Linked DNA regions of Acaryochloris sp. CCMEE 5410. The main gene of each other region encodes a partner of the protein of the gene in region 2 in a complex. Links are inferred from orthologs where the notes say so. Each region holds a gene or a part of one and is shown on either strand. Other genes may lie near its edges.

Region 1 (8,299 bases), on a different replicon or contig from region 2:
TTACGTCGTCCGTGCGCGAGACTCTCAAGGAAAATCAAGCCAAAAAAGGGTAAACGCAACCTCTCAAAAAGAAGCTCGTTCTAATATCCAGCGCCAAGGGCTACAGATCCTTGATATAAAGGAATCTCAAGGCTTCAGCATGAATGCTGAGCTGGATCTGAGTTTTCTTCAGTCCATCACTGTTAAAGATAAAGCTTTGTTCTCGAGACAGTTTTCAGCTTTAGTCAATGCCGGGGTTGCATTGGTAAGGGGCTTGGGAGTTATGTCTGAACAGTGTAAGAATCCTAAGCTTAAAAAGGCACTTCTAGATGTCAATGCTGCTGTCCAACAAGGCGTTAGCTTATCAGATGCTATGAGGGGCCACCCTGCTGCTTTCGATCAGCTATATGTTGCCATGATTCAAGCAGGTGAAACAGGTGGTGTTTTGGATGAGGTTCTCAATCGTCTAGCCACTTTGCTGGAAGATCAAGCGCGTTTGAAAAATCAGATTCGATCAGCGCTAGCATATCCAGTTGTCGTTGGTTTTATCGCTGTTTCAATCTTTTTGGGAATGGTTATTTTCCTTATCCCAGTATTTGATGGCATATTTAGCCAATTAGGTGGTGACTTACCTGCGTTTACTCAATTTATGGTGAATCTCAGCGAATTTTTGCGGACACCGATTTATGGGATTTCAGCTGCAATTGTTGTTTTTGGATCCACATTTGCCCTTCGGCAGTACTATCGAACCCGAGCAGGCAGAGAAACTATTGATCGAATCATGCTTAAGTTGCCTCTGTTTGGTGATCTGATTCAAAAGACGGCTGTGGCTAGATTTTGTCGAACTTTTGGGTCACTTTCTCGTTCAGGTGTGCCTATTCTCTATTCTCTCGAAATTGTTCGTGATACTGCAGGAAACCAGGTTGTATCTAACGCTATTGATGAAGCTCGACGAGAAATTCAAGGGGGTGGCATGTTGAGCTTAGCGTTGCAAAAAGAAAAAGTATTTCCTCTCCTAGCGACTCAAATGATCAATGTTGGGGAAGAAACAGGAGAGATTGACAAGATGCTTATGAAGGTTGCTGATTTTTATGAAGATGAAGTCGAACAGGCGGTTAAAGCCATGACTAGTGTGATGGAACCCTTGATGATCGTTGTTTTAGGAGGTATGGTTGGTTCCATTCTTGTGGCTATGTATTTACCTATGTTCAAGATCTTCGATCTAATCGGTTAATAAAGGGCTATTCAGTAATTTACTCGGTTTAAGTGTGATTTACGCTAAAATTCGCTAGCTCCTAATACATATTGTAAGCAAGCTCTATCGACTAAGAGATAGAGCTTGCTTACAATATGTATTAGGAATTTCTTTGAGTGTTGAATTTTTAGCACAGAATTATAAAAAGCTTGAACTAGAGTGATGTCGATGGATTCAAATTTCTACCAGTTGCTAGATCTTTCTCCTGGAGCTTCTAGTGATGAGATCCATGATGCTTATCGAAGAAAGAGCAAGGTTTACCATCCCGACACAACGGCTTTACCCAAGGAAACTGCGATCCAAAAATTTCAACAACTTAATGATGCATATAGTGTTTTGAGTAGTCCTGAACTAAGAAAATCATATGATTATCGTTTAGGTGTTTCGCCTGCCAAATATACCTCCGTGCAGAAGGTGCGCAGTTCAGATAATCCAGTGGCATCTTCACAGGTTCAAATCCAAGAACGTCCTTTGTCTTCTGGCGAGCTTGTTGCATTATTAATTTTGTGTATAACCTTCTTAGGGTGTTTAATCTTGGCTGTGGTGTTGGGTTTTGCCCGTGGAGAAATGATGTTTGTAGGACTTGCTACTCTTTACCTGATATGAATTTGAAATTTTCTTTAGGAGTTTGTAAGACGATTCTCTCTATTGCTTTTTAGCATATGATGATGTGGTTTTAGGAAGATTTAGTATTGAACCTCGTTTGATGAGTTATGGGCATCTTCAACTCTCCTTCATTGACCTCGTGTTTTTCTTTATAATTAAGCACCCAACTATTGATCAATTTGGGAGTATGTCACCTTCGTGTCTGAGTGTTTATACTCATTTCAGTAATTCCTGCTAGCCTTGATTTCAGATGCCAAGCTGTTACTTTCAAAATTTATATACTTGCAAAGGTGACATACTCTCGATCAATTTGTGTCTAAGTTGTAAGAGTTAGCTAATGACTGAATCCTGTTTGCCAGATCCTAAAACTCCGCTGTATAATCATCCTCTTCCTCAAATTGAGCTATGGCTTCACCAGCTTGGATGCCACCAAGATTCTCAGGATTTGCATCTTTGGCGTGTTGAGCGCGATCAGTGGAAGGCAGAAATATGGCTAGATATCGAGGAGTTGTCTGTTGTATACGTGCCAGCTGTTTCCACTGAACGCGATATTCAACGAACCTTCAAGTACTCTTTAAGCCGCCAAGATATTGAGGATGCAGTGTTTTCTGGTCCTTAGTGGTATCACTTGGCCTAAGCTTGAGATATGCTAAAACTCCTAGTTTTCCGTGAGTGAAAACCTGTATTCTTCAGTAGAAGAACCTTAAAAAATGGACTTAATTTGAACTGGGCTTACTTAGGCTTATCAGTAATTTATGCAAAATATGCAGCATCTTACTAAATAATTAGTTGACTTTACCAAATCTTCGATGCCTATCTTGGAAGTCTTTAAGGGCTTGATGGAACTCATCTCGATCGAAGTCTGGCCATAGGGTCTTGGTAACATAGAGTTCAGCATAGGCCATTTGCCACAAGAGGAAATTACTGACTCTCATTTCTCCACTGGTTCGAATTAACAGGTCTGGGTCTATAATTCCGGCTGTATATAGATGCCGTTCAAATAAGCTTTCATCAATATCATCCAGGTTGATTTGATTATGCTGAACTTTAGAGGCAATATTGCGGCATGCTTGAATAATTTCTCTACGACCTCCGTAATTAGTGGCGACGATAAATTTGATGGTGTGATTGTCTTTTGTCGCAGTCATCGCTCGCTGTATTTCTGTTTGTAGCGTCAATGGCAGAGCTTCTAAATCACCGACAAAGTGTATTTGTACGCCTTCATCAATCATCTCTTGTAATTCGCGACGCAAAACCCTTTCAAATAGCATCATCAAGAATTCCACTTCATCAAGCGGACGTCCCCAATTCTCTGTGGAAAAAGCATACGCTGTGAGTGCTTGGACTCCCCAATCTTTGCAACAACGCAGGAGTGACTTCAGGGTATCTACTCCACGACGATGTCCGACAATGCGGGGTAATCCTCTCTGCTTGGCCCATCGCCCATTACCATCCATGATGACGGCGACATGTTTGGGCAGTCGCTGAACATCTAGGTCTGAAGGGAGTTGCTTTGGAAGACTTGAATTTAACGTCATATATTCTTGCGAGATTTGAGCAATGGGAATATGAGAGAAAGCAAAGAAAAGATTTGTTTTCTGATTTTCCTGCCTAAACTTCTCAAGCTTGGGGTGACAACTTCTCTATCCACAGATAAGATTAATCGATCAGCCAACAGTTCTCTCAATTTACTGCTAGTTAAAGGGCGTCTCAGTATACCTTGTTCAGCCAGGGAGATGGAGCCGGTCTCTTCGGAAACGACGATACAGACACAATTATCAACCCGTTCTGTGATCCCCATCGCTGCACGGTGGCGAGTGCCTAATTGGCGAGAAGCGGTCTGTTCAGAAATAGGTAGAATAACGCCAGCTGAAACGATCCTGTCCCCTCGGATCAATAGGGCACCATCGTGTAACAAGGTAGTTGTTTGAAAAATGGTTTGGATGAGCTCCCGAGAAATTTCTGCACTTAACTTTATTCCTGGTACTGAAAAGTCTCGTTCATCAATCGGAATATTTCGAGTTTCAATGATGAGTAAAGCGCCGGTCCGATTTTGGGAGAGTTCTTTAATTGCATCAACAATTTCATCGATGATGTTATCTGGATTTTGGGTGACCTGCTGCGCGGGACGTAACATTTTCAACAGTTCGCCTCTTCCCAATTGCTCCAGAAATCGTCGGACTTCTGATTGCAGAATGACGGCCATGGCTACGGCAGAGCCAATGAGTAAGAAAGTGAGTAATTGGTTGAGGTAATTGAATTGCAGTAGTTTGCTAGCAACGGTTGCTAGAACAAGAAAAACGACACCTCTTACCATCCATAGGGTTCGCCGCTCAGCAATGACTAAGAGCAGCATATACGTTAAAGCTAAAGCGAGGCTGATATCAATTAAGGAACGAAAGGTCTGAACCCAGTCATGGTTTATCAGCCATTCCTTAACCCCGTCCATGCCTTTGGCCTAACCTTTTCGTATACCTATGTCAGTTTAGCGTTATCAGTAATTAGTGCAATATTTAGTAAATAGAGGGCTAGCTTGGTTATCGCTATGAGGTTTAACCAACCTATTGCTCTAGATGTCTTGGCAAACAATCTTGACGAATAAGGTCTTGATAAGTTTCTCTCTTAAGAATTAAGTTGGCATCTCCGTTTTGTACCAGAACGGCAGCAGGTCGAGAGATTCGATTGTAATTGGATGCCATGCTGTAATTGTATGCTCCTGTTCCCATTACAACCAGAATATCTCCAGGGAGACTTGGAGGAAGAGGGATATCTTTCAGCAAAACATCCCCAGATTCACAATGTTTACCTGCTACGGTGACGATTTCTGTTGCAGAAGAGTCCATGTGGTTGGCAATGGCAGCACTGTAAACGGATTGGTACGTAATGGGGCGGGGATTATCGGACATTCCACCATCTACAGAAAGATAAGTGCGGATATCGGGAATGTTCTTTTTGGCTCCCACCGTGTAAGCCGTAATGCAGGATGTACCTACTAGGGAGCGTCCTGGTTCGCAGAGTAGCTTTGGAAGTGGAATATTGGCTGTTTGGCAGGCTTGTGCAATGCCGTTGCAGACGATCTCTGACCATTGAGCGATACTGGGTGGGTCATCTGACTCAACATAACGAATACCTAAACCGCCACCGATGTTGAGTTCGTTCATGGATAAGCCTAAAGCTTGTGCTTTAGCTAACCACTCGACAATCACACTGGTGAGATCTTGATGAGGTTGCAGCTCAAAGATTTGAGACCCAATATGAGCATGAAAGCCAACCCAAGTAATTTGAGGGTTTTTTTGAGCGAAGGACAAGACCTGATCGATTTGGTTCGGGTCAAAACCGAATTTACTATCTAGATGGCCTGTTCGAATATATTCATGAGTATGGCATTCAATACCAGGGGTAATTCTGAGCATGACCCGAGGAGGGTTTGGCAAGGCATCGATTGTGGCGAGAATTTCTGTGAGTTGTTCTAATTCAAGCCAGTTATCCGCAATGATGGTACAGCCACAAGACAGCGCCATTTCCAGCTCAGGCACTGATTTGTTATTGCCGTGAAAATAGATCGTTTCAGGATCCACACCTGCTTGTAGGGCGGTGTATAGTTCACCCCCTGATACTACATCTAGTCCTAAGCCCTCATTAGCGACTAGTGCGGAGATAGCCATACAGCTCCAGGCTTTGGAGGCGTAGAGGATTTGAGATGGCCCAGGATAGAATTTTTGAAATGAGAGACGGTACTGTTGGCATGCAGTCCTTAGGGTGAGTTCATCTACGATGTAAAGGGGAGAGCCAAATTGCTTAACGAGATCGGTAACCAAACATCCACCAATAACCATCTGTCCTGCTTGATCAATTTCGGCAGATAGAGGAAGTATTTGCTGGTTGGGAGAGGTCTCCGCGATTGGAGTAGATGAGCTGATATCTGGTGGTTGGAGGGATACCATAAACTAACCGGAATGGGCTTAGACTTTGCCAGGATAGGATTGAACTCGGTACGAGCCATCCGAGGATCTTATCATATTCAGATGTCTCTATTGCCGTGTCTAGAGTGGGCGTGGAGTGTGGGGTACAGATTATGAGGAAGTACTGAGCATGATTTTTGCAGTCTGCTCTTTCATGTGCTTAAAACAGCTTTCTGGCTTTCTAATTTAGCTTGAAGGGGGTCGGGGATATTAGACAAGAAGTCATACCCCGTTTCTTGTTCTAAATGGTCAACGGTGACAATGTACCGTTGCCATTCATGGGATTTAATCCCCTGCTTATTGGGAATATCAACGGCAATTACTGGAGTATTGGTAGAAATACCCTTTACACCTAATGTTGTTTCATCCATTACGACGATGATTTTCCAGAGGCTTTGGGGAGGAGTGACTTTTCCTTTTGCGATCGCAGCTCGTTTCCCATATCCTCCCGCAATAATGAATAGCTCTTTGCCTTCATCCACTAAATCTCGACAGTAATTCTCCAGGTCAACCCATGGCCCTCGGTTGTTATCTGGCCGCTGGGGCACAATATTGGTCATGACGAAGGTTGCAGAATTGTTGACTTCTGAATTAGTTCGATCACCAGAAGGAGCCATATGCCCTCGATCATAGCCACTCCGGCTATAGTCTCTCGAATCAACTTTCTCCCATTTTGGCGGCAAGCTTTGATCCGCTCGAAAATCATTGCGACGTTCGACGTCTCCTAACCAAGTCTGATCCAGCTGCCAACTCACCCAGTTGGGAATTCCCTTGCTGCGGTTGTAAGACAGGGCAAATTGAGGCTTTTTTATCAAATAATTATTACTATTGGCCAAGACGACTCTGGCTTGACTAGGATTCCCGAGAGCTAAGTGGTCAACCTTTGATTGGGGGAAGGTTGAGAAGAAACTACATCCGGTCAAGATTGAAAAACATAGAAAAGTCGTGATCGGTAGATGCGAACGCATCATCAATCCCACAATCTTCCTTGCCCAACTAACAGGGAGTGATCTGAAGAGCCGTATCACTATTTCTCAATCCATAATTGAAAGCAATGGTTGCATCTGGTTCTTATTCTAGGAGCAACGATTTGAAGGTAAGCCATTGGAAGCTAAGGGACTATTGAGCTGACTGCTTTAATTCTGTCATCGTAAATAGGGGATGGAGCGTTAAACCTTCAGCATTTAGATTGGCTTGTCCACCGGCTTCACGATCAATGACACACATGACATCCGTAACCGTAGCGCCTAGGGAACGTAAGTCCTGGGCTGAAAGTTTGATCTGTCCACCTGAAGTCACCACATCTTCAATGATGACTAGCCGTTTTCCTTCAATTTCTCCTCCCTCCGCTAGTTTGCAGGTACCGTACGGTTTCGCCTTCTTTCTGACAAAAAGGGATGGATATCCACTGATTTGAGATAGCATTGCCACAATCGGAATGCCGCCCATTTCCAAACCGGCTAAGGCATCCACAGGAGTGGGGAGCATGGCGGCTAAATGTTCGGCGATGGCCTTCAACAAAGTTGGATTTGCTTCAAATAAATATTTATCAAAATACTCATGGCTCACTTGCCCCGATCGCAGTAAAAACTCACCTGTGATATGGGACGTTTCATAAATTGCTTTTGCCAGATCTGCTTTGTTCATCAAAATTTGTGGAAATTGAGCTAACGTTAATTAGTTTAGGTGCTAGGCACCCTCTTGGAACTGCTTATATAGGTAAGACACTGGATTATGTCAGACCTACCTCAAACACAAAAGAAAAGAGCCCCTATGAACCGTACATTGACCCTCAGTACGGCAGACCGAGAGCGGTTGAGATTGAAACTCGTCAAAAATATTACAAAAACATCGCCAAAGGTAGATATTACAGTTCAAGGAGATTGCCTCGATATAGCTCCCAAACTGCCTCAAAGCAGTATCAACTTGCTGATTCTTGACCCACCTTACAACCTGAACAAAGTCTTTAATGGTCGAACGTTTGCCAAGCAATCTGTTGCAGCCTATACCGAATGGTTAGATCATATTTGTTCTAAGCTCAAACCCCTACTACGTCCTGATGCCTCGATATATATCTGTGGTGACTGGTTCTCATCGGCTTCAATTTTCACAGTTGCAACTTCTCATTTTCAGGTCCGTAACCGGATTACATGGGAGCGCGAGAAAGGGAGAGGTGCCCGTTCTAATTGGAAAAATGCAAGCGAAGATATTTGGTTTTGCACAAATTCGAACACATACACCTTTAATAGTCAAGCTGTGAAGCAACGGCGACGGGTACTAGCCCCCTATCGACGTCCAGATGGGTCTCCTAAAGATTGGTCTCAAACGGAAAATGGCAACTTTAGAGATACCTTTGCGTCTAATTTATGGACTGATATTTCGATACCTTTTTGGTCCATGCCAGAAAATACGGATCACCCCACTCAAAAAAGCGAGAAATTAGTTGCAAAGCTTATACTGGCCAGTAGCAACCCTGGAGATACTGTGCTAGATCCTT
Region 2 (8,227 bases):
AGCAGTAGGCTTCCCTTAGATGTCCAGCAGGGTTCTGGTTCTATTCAGCCGCAGGCTCTTCTGCCTCAGCCGTAGGAGCAGCGTCTTCAGCAGGAGCTTCTTCAGGGGCAGCTTCAGCCGTAGGAGCTGCTTCAGCAACAGGCTCGGCTGCTGCGACTTCAGCGTCTGCTGCGTCAGCAACGGGTTCCGGCGTCTCATCCTCGAAGTCAATGGCAGAGGGAATGTCGTCGCCTTCGAAGGTTTCAGCACTGACTTGTCCATGCCGGCCTTCATAAATGGCGTCAGCGAGCTTGCCGATGATCAGTTTGATGGAGCGAATCGCATCATCATTGGCAGGAATGGGAATATCGACCCAATCGGGGTCGCAGTTGGTGTCTAACAAAGACACAATGGGTAGTCCCAATTTCTGACACTCTTGCACCGCGTTGTATTCCCGGCGGATATCGATAATCACGACCACATCAGGGATCTTATGCATCTGCTTCAGACCACCGAGGTACTTCTGCAATTTATCCAGCTCTCGGCGCAACATGGACGCTTCTTGCTTGGGCAAGAGGTCAAAAATACCGCTCTCGTAGCGTCTTTCCAAATCTTTGAGACGCTCAATTCTGGTTTTAATGGTGGTCCAGTTGGTGAGCATACCTCCCAACCAGCGCTGGTTGACATAGTAGCCACCGCATCGGGCAGCTTCTTGGGCAATAATGCCAGCGGCTTGTCGCTTCGTGCCTACGAATAAGAATTTCTTGCCAGATTCTGAGGCAGAGCGGACGTAGTGGTAAGCTTCATCCATCAACTGGGCGGTTTGCACCAGATCAATGATGTGAACCCCGTTACGCTCTGTAAAGATATAAGGGTCCATTTTGGGGTTCCAACGGCGAGCTTGGTGGCCGAAGTGAACTCCTGACTCAAGCATTTGAGCCAAACTAATAACAGGCATATTTTTCTCCTATTCGGGTTTCAACCTCCATCTGAGTGCATTTCTTGCGACCAATGATTTGGCGAGAAACACCCGAATTCTCAGATGTGTGAAGTGTTAACAGCCTTTACAAAATAGCACAACTCCCGAGGTCCCACATGGCTTTTTGTCGGGACTTGGCTGGATACATCAGCGACCCCCGCTTTTTGCAGTCTTAAGGAGGTGGGTCCCAGTGCGATAGCCCAGACATTGATCTGTTTAGGTTGACTAGAATGACAGGGGTGGAATAGAGCAAGATCGCTCCCTCCCTTTTTTTGGGTTTAATAGTTTTTATATACCCGTAGCGATAGTTGCCATCGCAAAATTTCCAATACCTTAGGTAAACCTAAACTTGTGGACCAGAGTACGGCCCAGTTGCAGCGGTTAGCGATAGCCCCTGAGCAACGCCAAAATCATCAGATTTATTTGACGAGCGATCAACAACATTATTTGTGTGATGTGTTGCGGTTGGGGCATGGTGATCGTTTTATTGCTATGAATGGCCAGGGACAACTCTGGTTAGCGGAGCTTCAGCCCGATGTTAGGTCAGCCAGGATATTGCACGCTTTAGGTGAACAGACTGAGTTGGCGATGCCGATGATGTTACTAGCTGCCCCTCCGAAAGGGAATCATTTTGACCAAGTGGTTCGGAGTGTAACGGAATTAGGGGTCAGCCATATTGTGCCGCTTATTAGCCAGCGAACGCTGCTGAAACCGAGTTCTAATCGTATTCAGCGATGGCAGCGGATTGCCACAGAAGCAGCTGAGCAGTCCCATCGGCAGATTATTCCTAAAGTGTTGGAGCCGGTCTCCTTTGAAAAAAAAGTGATGCAGGATGATCAGGGCGCCTGGCAACGATATATTTGTACTGTAGAGCCGTCAGCACCGAATTTCTTGCACTGTCTCAGCCAAGCTTTAGATCAAGAGAGCCAATCGGGTGTTGCTGTTATGGTAGGGCCCGAGGGCGGATGGACCGAGACTGAAACCCAGCAGGCCCAAACAGCCGGATACCAAGCAGTCTCTCTAGGCCAAAGAACCTTAAGAGCGGTCACCGCAAATTACATGGCAGTATCCATTGCGATCGCACAAATAGAACTACACACTGCGTACCCAGGGGGAAAAGTATGCACCAAGAAATCGCCATAGCATTGGATCGTCAAGACTATCAGATGGCGTCTCAATTGATTCAAGCCATCCCCACGAGCGATCCATGGGGCAAGCTCTATTTGGGGAAACTGCAAGCGGCTCAATCTGACCATGAGCAGGCCGAGCAGACCTTCCGTGCTTTATTACAGGAAGATTACGGTCCCAAAATTGCCCAAGCGGCTCGCGAAGGTCTCAAACAACTTCAAGATCATGCTCAAGCGTTACGAAAAGCCAAACTGAGCCAAGCGACTGCGAATCCAGAGCAAACGCAAATAGGAGCCCTGATTTTAGAACCCTTACCGACGGACGCTAAAACTGGAGCAGCTCTTAAATTTGCCAAAATCATGCAGGTTGAACCCTATACAGCCCGTATGTTAATCCCCAGCCGCGGGTGGCGTCTCTATCGGATTGGCCCGATTGGAGAGTTAGAGATGTATGGCCAAGACTTGCAAGCAGCAGGAATTCCTAACTTTGCGGTCACCATGGCTCAGGTTCAAACGCTTAAGGTCCATCAGGTCTGCTATATTCAATCCTCACAGCCCGCACCAGAAGTCCTGGTGTCTGATCATCACTCGCAACAAACGAGTTCATTCCGATTTCAGTGGTCTGATGTAACTCAACGGGTTGAAGGTCTAGTTCCCATTTTTGAACAGGTTGTAGATCGCGATCCGCGTGGCAAGCTACAGCGGAAAGAAAAGACGCAGGATCATGCTCAATTCTGCGATCTGCACTTGCCCCAAAAAGGCTGTATTTTGCGATTCTATGATGCAGCCTATCAATTCAACCAAGGCATCAAGCTCACGGAAGTAGATCAGGAAACTTCTTGGGCGAATTGGCGTGGCTTAACCACCTTGCTGACCCAAAACTTGCCCCATGCAACCACTTGGGCAGATTTCACCTCTTTTGCCGATACTGCGGTGGAACAGCTTGAACTATTGGGGGCGTTTGAGTCCTACATCAATTTGTTACGCCGAGAAGATAGTCAATGGGATCAGGCCTTCCACTTGTACAGTAGTTTAGCCATGCTTAAACAACAGGTCGATCAGCGTCTTGGGCAATCTAGGTAATCTGGTATGGACAAACATGACCTGCAAGACATAGAAGTTCTGCCATGGCCGGAGCCAATTCGACGTCGGTCACATCTGTATGTTGGTGATCTGTTGGATCCTGAGGTGTCAACTATGTTTCTGCTCCAATCGCTTTGCCATGCTATCGATGAAGCGATTGATGGACATTGCAGCACTGTAAAAATTTTAGTTCAAGAATTTGGTGCGGTTATTGAATATGATGCGGGGCTTCCCTTGCATCCTGTGCGAAATGGACAGGTTCCTGCTGTAGTTATATTGATGAGTGGACCGAGAGGATGCAGCAATATGAAGAAGCATATTGAAGTCGGTTCTGAATATTGTGAATTGGGGATAGCAGTACTCAATGCTTTGTGCTGCAACTTCTCCGTGGTGACCTATGCAAATGGGCAGCAAGCTACGTTGAGTTTTAAGTCAGGGAAACTCCAGCATCCGGTCAACTTACAGAAATCTGAACATGCTGACTTCACCCGCATGGCCTTCCAGCTAGATGACACAATCTTGCCAAGATTTACTTTCAGTGAAGAGGTTATCCGCAAGCGTGCCCGAGACATTAGTGTCAAATATGGCATTAGCATTGATGTTTCTATGGCAGGTTAAGGTTGTTTGATCTTCTTGGCTGGCAACCATTTAGAACGCCGTAGATGAAATAACTTTTTTAAACAGCGCAAACTATAGTTCCTTGTTTGCATTTAGGGCAAATGTCATTGCTCGCAAAGCTCAACTTTATCGTTCCTGAGAAGTTGCAAATAGGACAATGAACCTTAGCCAGATCGAGGTGTATCATCCCCTCTGTTTCCATCACGGAGATTGCGATTCCAGAGACCACCTCAGAAAGCATCGAATTCCAAACTTTATCGTTTTTCATTTGCATTAGAGCTAGCCTGAGTTTTTTCTTGAGTGGTTTTTTGGCGCGTTTGATGCGTCGTTGCCAGGCTTTTTGTTGAGCTTTATCAAATACTGGACGCTCAAAGGGCAAAGCTTGAGAATGCAAAAAACACAGCTTTCCTAATTGTGGATAGTTTAAATCCTCGCTGTATATAGGCAATAGAGTGAAACAGTGGGTACAAATCGATCGAAACTCAATAGCTCGATAGGTTGAGAGATCTACCACCCCATGACCACCCAGAAATTGAAAATCGCAGTGGTTGCATCGACAGTCCACATGAAGGCTCATAGCGTTTTTCAGCTAAAGCTATATGAATAAAGATTAACGTTCTCTTCTCGTGGTTTGTACATGCTGATAACTGATTTGCTCTACATAGGGTGAATCAGCTTAGTGACCTTAGGCTGATTCGTGGGCACAACGGGATGATGAGTATGACCAGCCTTTGTGAGTTTCTCTAGCAAGTTGATCTAGGATGAATAGGTGACTTGAAGGATGGATCCTTAGTGAGATATAGAGTTTAGTGGTCTCAGGTTCACACTTCCCCCTCTTGAGTTGAGTGAATGCATGAACGCTCCCGTTTCTAATTGCCCTGTGCCCCTTGAGCAACAGCCTCTGAATGAGTACCAAAGTCTGCAAGAATCCTGTTTTTTTCGATGGGCAACTTTAGAAGACGCAGCATATCTCAATAGAGGTTTTCAGTTAGGCAGTATTGCCAGTGTGATTGCTTCTCCCTTTGCGGCCAGTAGCTTCTCCTTGGCCGAATCCCTGGGCCAGTTTGTCTTGACGATCTCGGTTGTTGCCACAGGCTTACTGGTATTGCTGGTCTTGCGGTTGTATCTGGGATGGTCTTACGTGTGCGATCGCCTATTACGCGAAAAAATCTTTTATGAAGAAACTGGCTGGTATGACGGTCAATATTGGACCAAGCCTACCGATGTGCTGGATCGAGAACGGTTAATTGGGACTTATGAAGTACAGCCCATCCTAGAGCGTTTGCGGCGAAGTCTCTTAGGGCTAGGCTTAACTTTGGCAGGAGAATTTAGCCTTTGGTGGCTGATTACTGCTTACGCTTAACCCCCTAGTTAAAAATATATTTACCCAATCAGCATCTGATGCTAGAGTCTTACGCATGACCATGGGAAAACGCAATCATAGCCCTGCACTTGAGATCCATCTACTGCGGGAAGGGATTATTGAATCCAAGCATCAAGCTGAAGCCGTTGTCTGTGATACCAGGGGCAGAATGCTCTCTATTGCTGGGCAGACAGATACCTCTTGCTTTATTCGCTCCGCCTTAAAACCTGTGCAGGCCCTATCGGTTGTGACCAGTGGCGCAATGGAGCATTTTGATCTCAACGATCGGGATCTGGCGGTGATGTGTGGGTCCCACCACCATACTGTCGAGCAGGTGCGGCAAGTCTTTAATATCCTTTGGCACTGCGATATCGATCCGACAGCCTTGCAATGCCCGACTCCCCAAGGTTTAGATAGTCCTTTAGAACATAATTGTTCGGGTAAACATGCAGGGATGTTGGCGGTTTGCCAACAATGTCAGTGGCCCTTAAATACCTATATGGAGGCCCGGCATCAGGTTCAGCAGTTGATTCTCAACCAAATGGCGGAATTGCTGAAAATGCCAGCGGCAGAATTTATGCGCACCCACGATGACTGCGGTGTACCGACCTACTATATGCAGTTAGAGCAAATCGCGACCCTCTATGCCCATCTTAGTGCGGGTAATAATTTAAATATTGAGCGGGTGATGCGGGCAATGATTCACCATCCCACGTTGGTGGCAGGGCAAGGTCAATTTGATACGGATTTAATGACGTTATCTGCTGGAGAATTAGTCAGTAAATCTGGAGCTGAAGGTGTGCAATGTGTAGGCCGCATCGGTGAAGGCTTAGGCTTAGCGATCAAAGTTAAGGATGGGGCAAAGCGGGCGAAATATGCCGTCGCCATTCACTTGCTGCGAGAGTTAGGCTGGCTAGAACCCAGCCACGCCGATACCCTAGCCGATCGCTATTTATGTTTGAGCAACTATAAACGCCTAGAAGTGAATGGTGAGCTGGTGATGCTTTAGGCTAGATGAGTTTCAACCGCACTGACTAATCGGTCTGTCCAATGGTTGACCATTCCCATATTGCGGGCTTCTACCATGACGCGAATGAGAGGTTCTGTGCCGGAGGCCCGGACTAGAATTCGACCTTGATCCCCCATGTCATCTGTGGCTTGATCAATTAGGGTTTGGAGGGGTTGGCACTCTTGCCAGTTGCGCCTGCGATCGCGATCTTCGACGCGCACATTCTTGAGAAGTTGGGGATAAGTCTGGAAGCTGTCATCCACTAAACAGGAGAGGCGGGTCTTGTTTTGGCAAATAATGGTTGCTAAATGCAATGCTGTCAACAAACCATCGCCACTGACACCATAGTGGGGACATAAAATATGACCAGATTGCTCACCCCCTAACATGGAGCCGTGATTGAGCATCTCAGCATGGACATTTTGATCCCCCACGGCTGCTCGTAAGAGAGTGCCGCCTTGCTGTTGCCAAGCCAATTCGAACCCTAAATTAGACATTACGGTTGCCACAATCAAGTCATTGGGCAACTGATTTTGCTGCTGTAACGCTTTGCCCCACAGGTAGAGAATATAGTCGCCATCCACGGTTCGGCCTTGACAGTCAATCGCGAGCACGCGATCGGCGTCGCCATCAAAGGCAAAGCCGACATCAGCCTCATGTAAGTTAACGGCTGCTTTCAAGGGTTCTAAATGTGTAGAGCCGCAATTGACATTAATACGATCACCATCTGGCTGATCGTGTAAACAAATGACCTCAGCCCCCATGGCTTTAAAGACAGCAGGGGCTAACTGAGTGGCTGCGCCCCAAGCCAGATCCAGGACGACTTTCAGCCCTTGGAAATCGACTTGAGCGTGTAAGGGGGTCTGAATTGCATCGGTATAAGATTTTGTCAGTTCAGGCCGATGGAAATGATGTCCCCAGGTGCCCGAGGGCTGTTGTTGACCATAGGCTCGAATCCGTTGTTCAATTTTCCCTTGAGTGGCGGGAGGGAGCTTAGTACCGTTGGCTTGAAAAAATTTAATGCCATTATCTGCTGGCGGGTTATGACTGGCAGAGACCATCACGCCACCTACTGCTTCGGTGTGATGAGTTAAGTAGGCAACGGTGGGGGTTGGACATAATCCGATATGCCAAACATCTAGCCCAGCGGCGGTCAGACCTGCCGACAGGGCCATCGCTAACATATCGCTGGAGTTACGAGAGTCTTGACCCAGAATAAAAGGCTGACGGGGTGATGAATCTTGTCCCAACTCAAGTCCTGCACAAAAGCCTACTTGCAGCGCTAATTGAGGGGTGAGATGTTGACCGACATGGCCTCGAATCCCATCCGTTCCGAATAAGTTCACATCTTTTGCGGCTGCCACAACTTTGCGCGCTAGTTTGGCAGGTTGAACCGTGCGATCGCTTTTGATAACACTTTTCTGCTTAGATTGAGAAGTAACAGACATTGGACAATACACTCCACACCATGGCTGTACGATCCCCAAAGACGGAATACCTTATCTACGGGTGAGTAGATATACACAATGGATCCCTGCTTGGGTGTTCGTAAGCTTAACACTTAGGATAGAAAATAGCATGTTCACGGAAAGAGCTGCTGTACGCTTCTGGGATGTAATGGGCTAGAATATCGCGGTAGCCTTAGCTAGAGCTTTTTTTGAAGATTAGGCGCTTCCTACCGATGTCATGCGGATTATGCGAGTGTGCCCTATCCAATAGGATCAATGTCCCTTTCTAATCAATCATTTTCTTTACCACGACGTCAGCGTTCTCAACGCAGTGTCGGATCCGGCCCTCGAAAGTTTGTTTTTGGTGGCTTTATCAGCCTTTTATTGTTTGGAGCGATTGTTCCGCGCCTCAGTTTTTTGCAGATTACTGAAGGGGCACTGAATCTTCAGAGAGCCGAAGAGAATCGAGTTCGTTTAATTCCAAAACGGCCTGAACGGGGCAAAATCCTAGATCGTAAAGGCCGGATTCTGGCGAACAGCACCTATACCTATTCCGTTTTTGTTTGGCCCATTGCTCAAAAAGACGAAAAGTGGTCCCAAACGGTGGATGTCCTGTCTTCG

The links.
Region 1: the proteins of glmM (region 2) and cdaA are in contact, whole or in part, in a crystal structure (PDB 7OJS), measured with the Bacillus subtilis proteins. The link is inferred for Acaryochloris sp. CCMEE 5410 from one-to-one orthologs.

What each region holds. Positions count from the first base shown.
Region 1 is NZ_AFEJ02000002.1:322,341-330,639, reverse strand. The notes cover bases 2,333-5,251. They hold cdaA (diadenylate cyclase CdaA), read right to left. Parts: upstream 4,290-5,251; coding sequence 3,375-4,289; downstream 2,333-3,374. Other genes in these bases: lysA (diaminopimelate decarboxylase), read right to left, coding at 4,402-5,251; ON05_RS22335 (isoprenyl transferase), read right to left, coding at 2,626-3,378; ON05_RS22340 (DUF3143 domain-containing protein), read left to right, coding at 2,333-2,459. In the rest of the region: ON05_RS22350 (type II secretion system F family protein), read left to right, coding at 1-1,213; ON05_RS22345 (J domain-containing protein), read left to right, coding at 1,403-1,840; more of ON05_RS22340, read left to right, coding at 2,178-2,332; more of lysA, read right to left, coding at 5,252-5,784; ON05_RS22320 (DNA/RNA non-specific endonuclease), read right to left, coding at 5,955-6,770; pyrE (orotate phosphoribosyltransferase), read right to left, coding at 6,922-7,449; ON05_RS22310 (site-specific DNA-methyltransferase), read left to right, coding at 7,576-8,299. UniProt on the Bacillus subtilis protein: One of 3 paralogous diadenylate cyclases (DAC) in this bacteria, catalyzing the condensation of 2 ATP molecules into cyclic di-AMP (c-di-AMP). Upon expression in E.coli leads to c-di-AMP synthesis.
Region 2 is NZ_AFEJ02000001.1:4,086,326-4,094,552, forward strand. Bases 5,381-8,227 are described here. They hold glmM (phosphoglucosamine mutase), read right to left. Parts: upstream 7,607-8,227; coding sequence 6,155-7,606; downstream 5,381-6,154. Other genes in these bases: ON05_RS18880 (asparaginase), read left to right, coding at 5,381-6,158; mrdA (penicillin-binding protein 2), read left to right, coding at 7,883-8,227. In the rest of the region: rpsB (30S ribosomal protein S2), read right to left, coding at 41-937; ON05_RS18855 (16S rRNA (uracil(1498)-N(3))-methyltransferase), read left to right, coding at 1,310-2,101; ON05_RS18860 (hypothetical protein), read left to right, coding at 2,080-3,168; ON05_RS18865 (hypothetical protein), read left to right, coding at 3,175-3,786; ON05_RS18870 (hypothetical protein), read right to left, coding at 3,845-4,180; ON05_RS18875 (CGLD27 family protein), read left to right, coding at 4,640-5,149; more of ON05_RS18880, read left to right, coding at 5,205-5,380. UniProt on the Bacillus subtilis protein: Catalyzes the conversion of glucosamine-6-phosphate to glucosamine-1-phosphate. Glucosamine-1-phosphate is used for cell wall biosynthesis.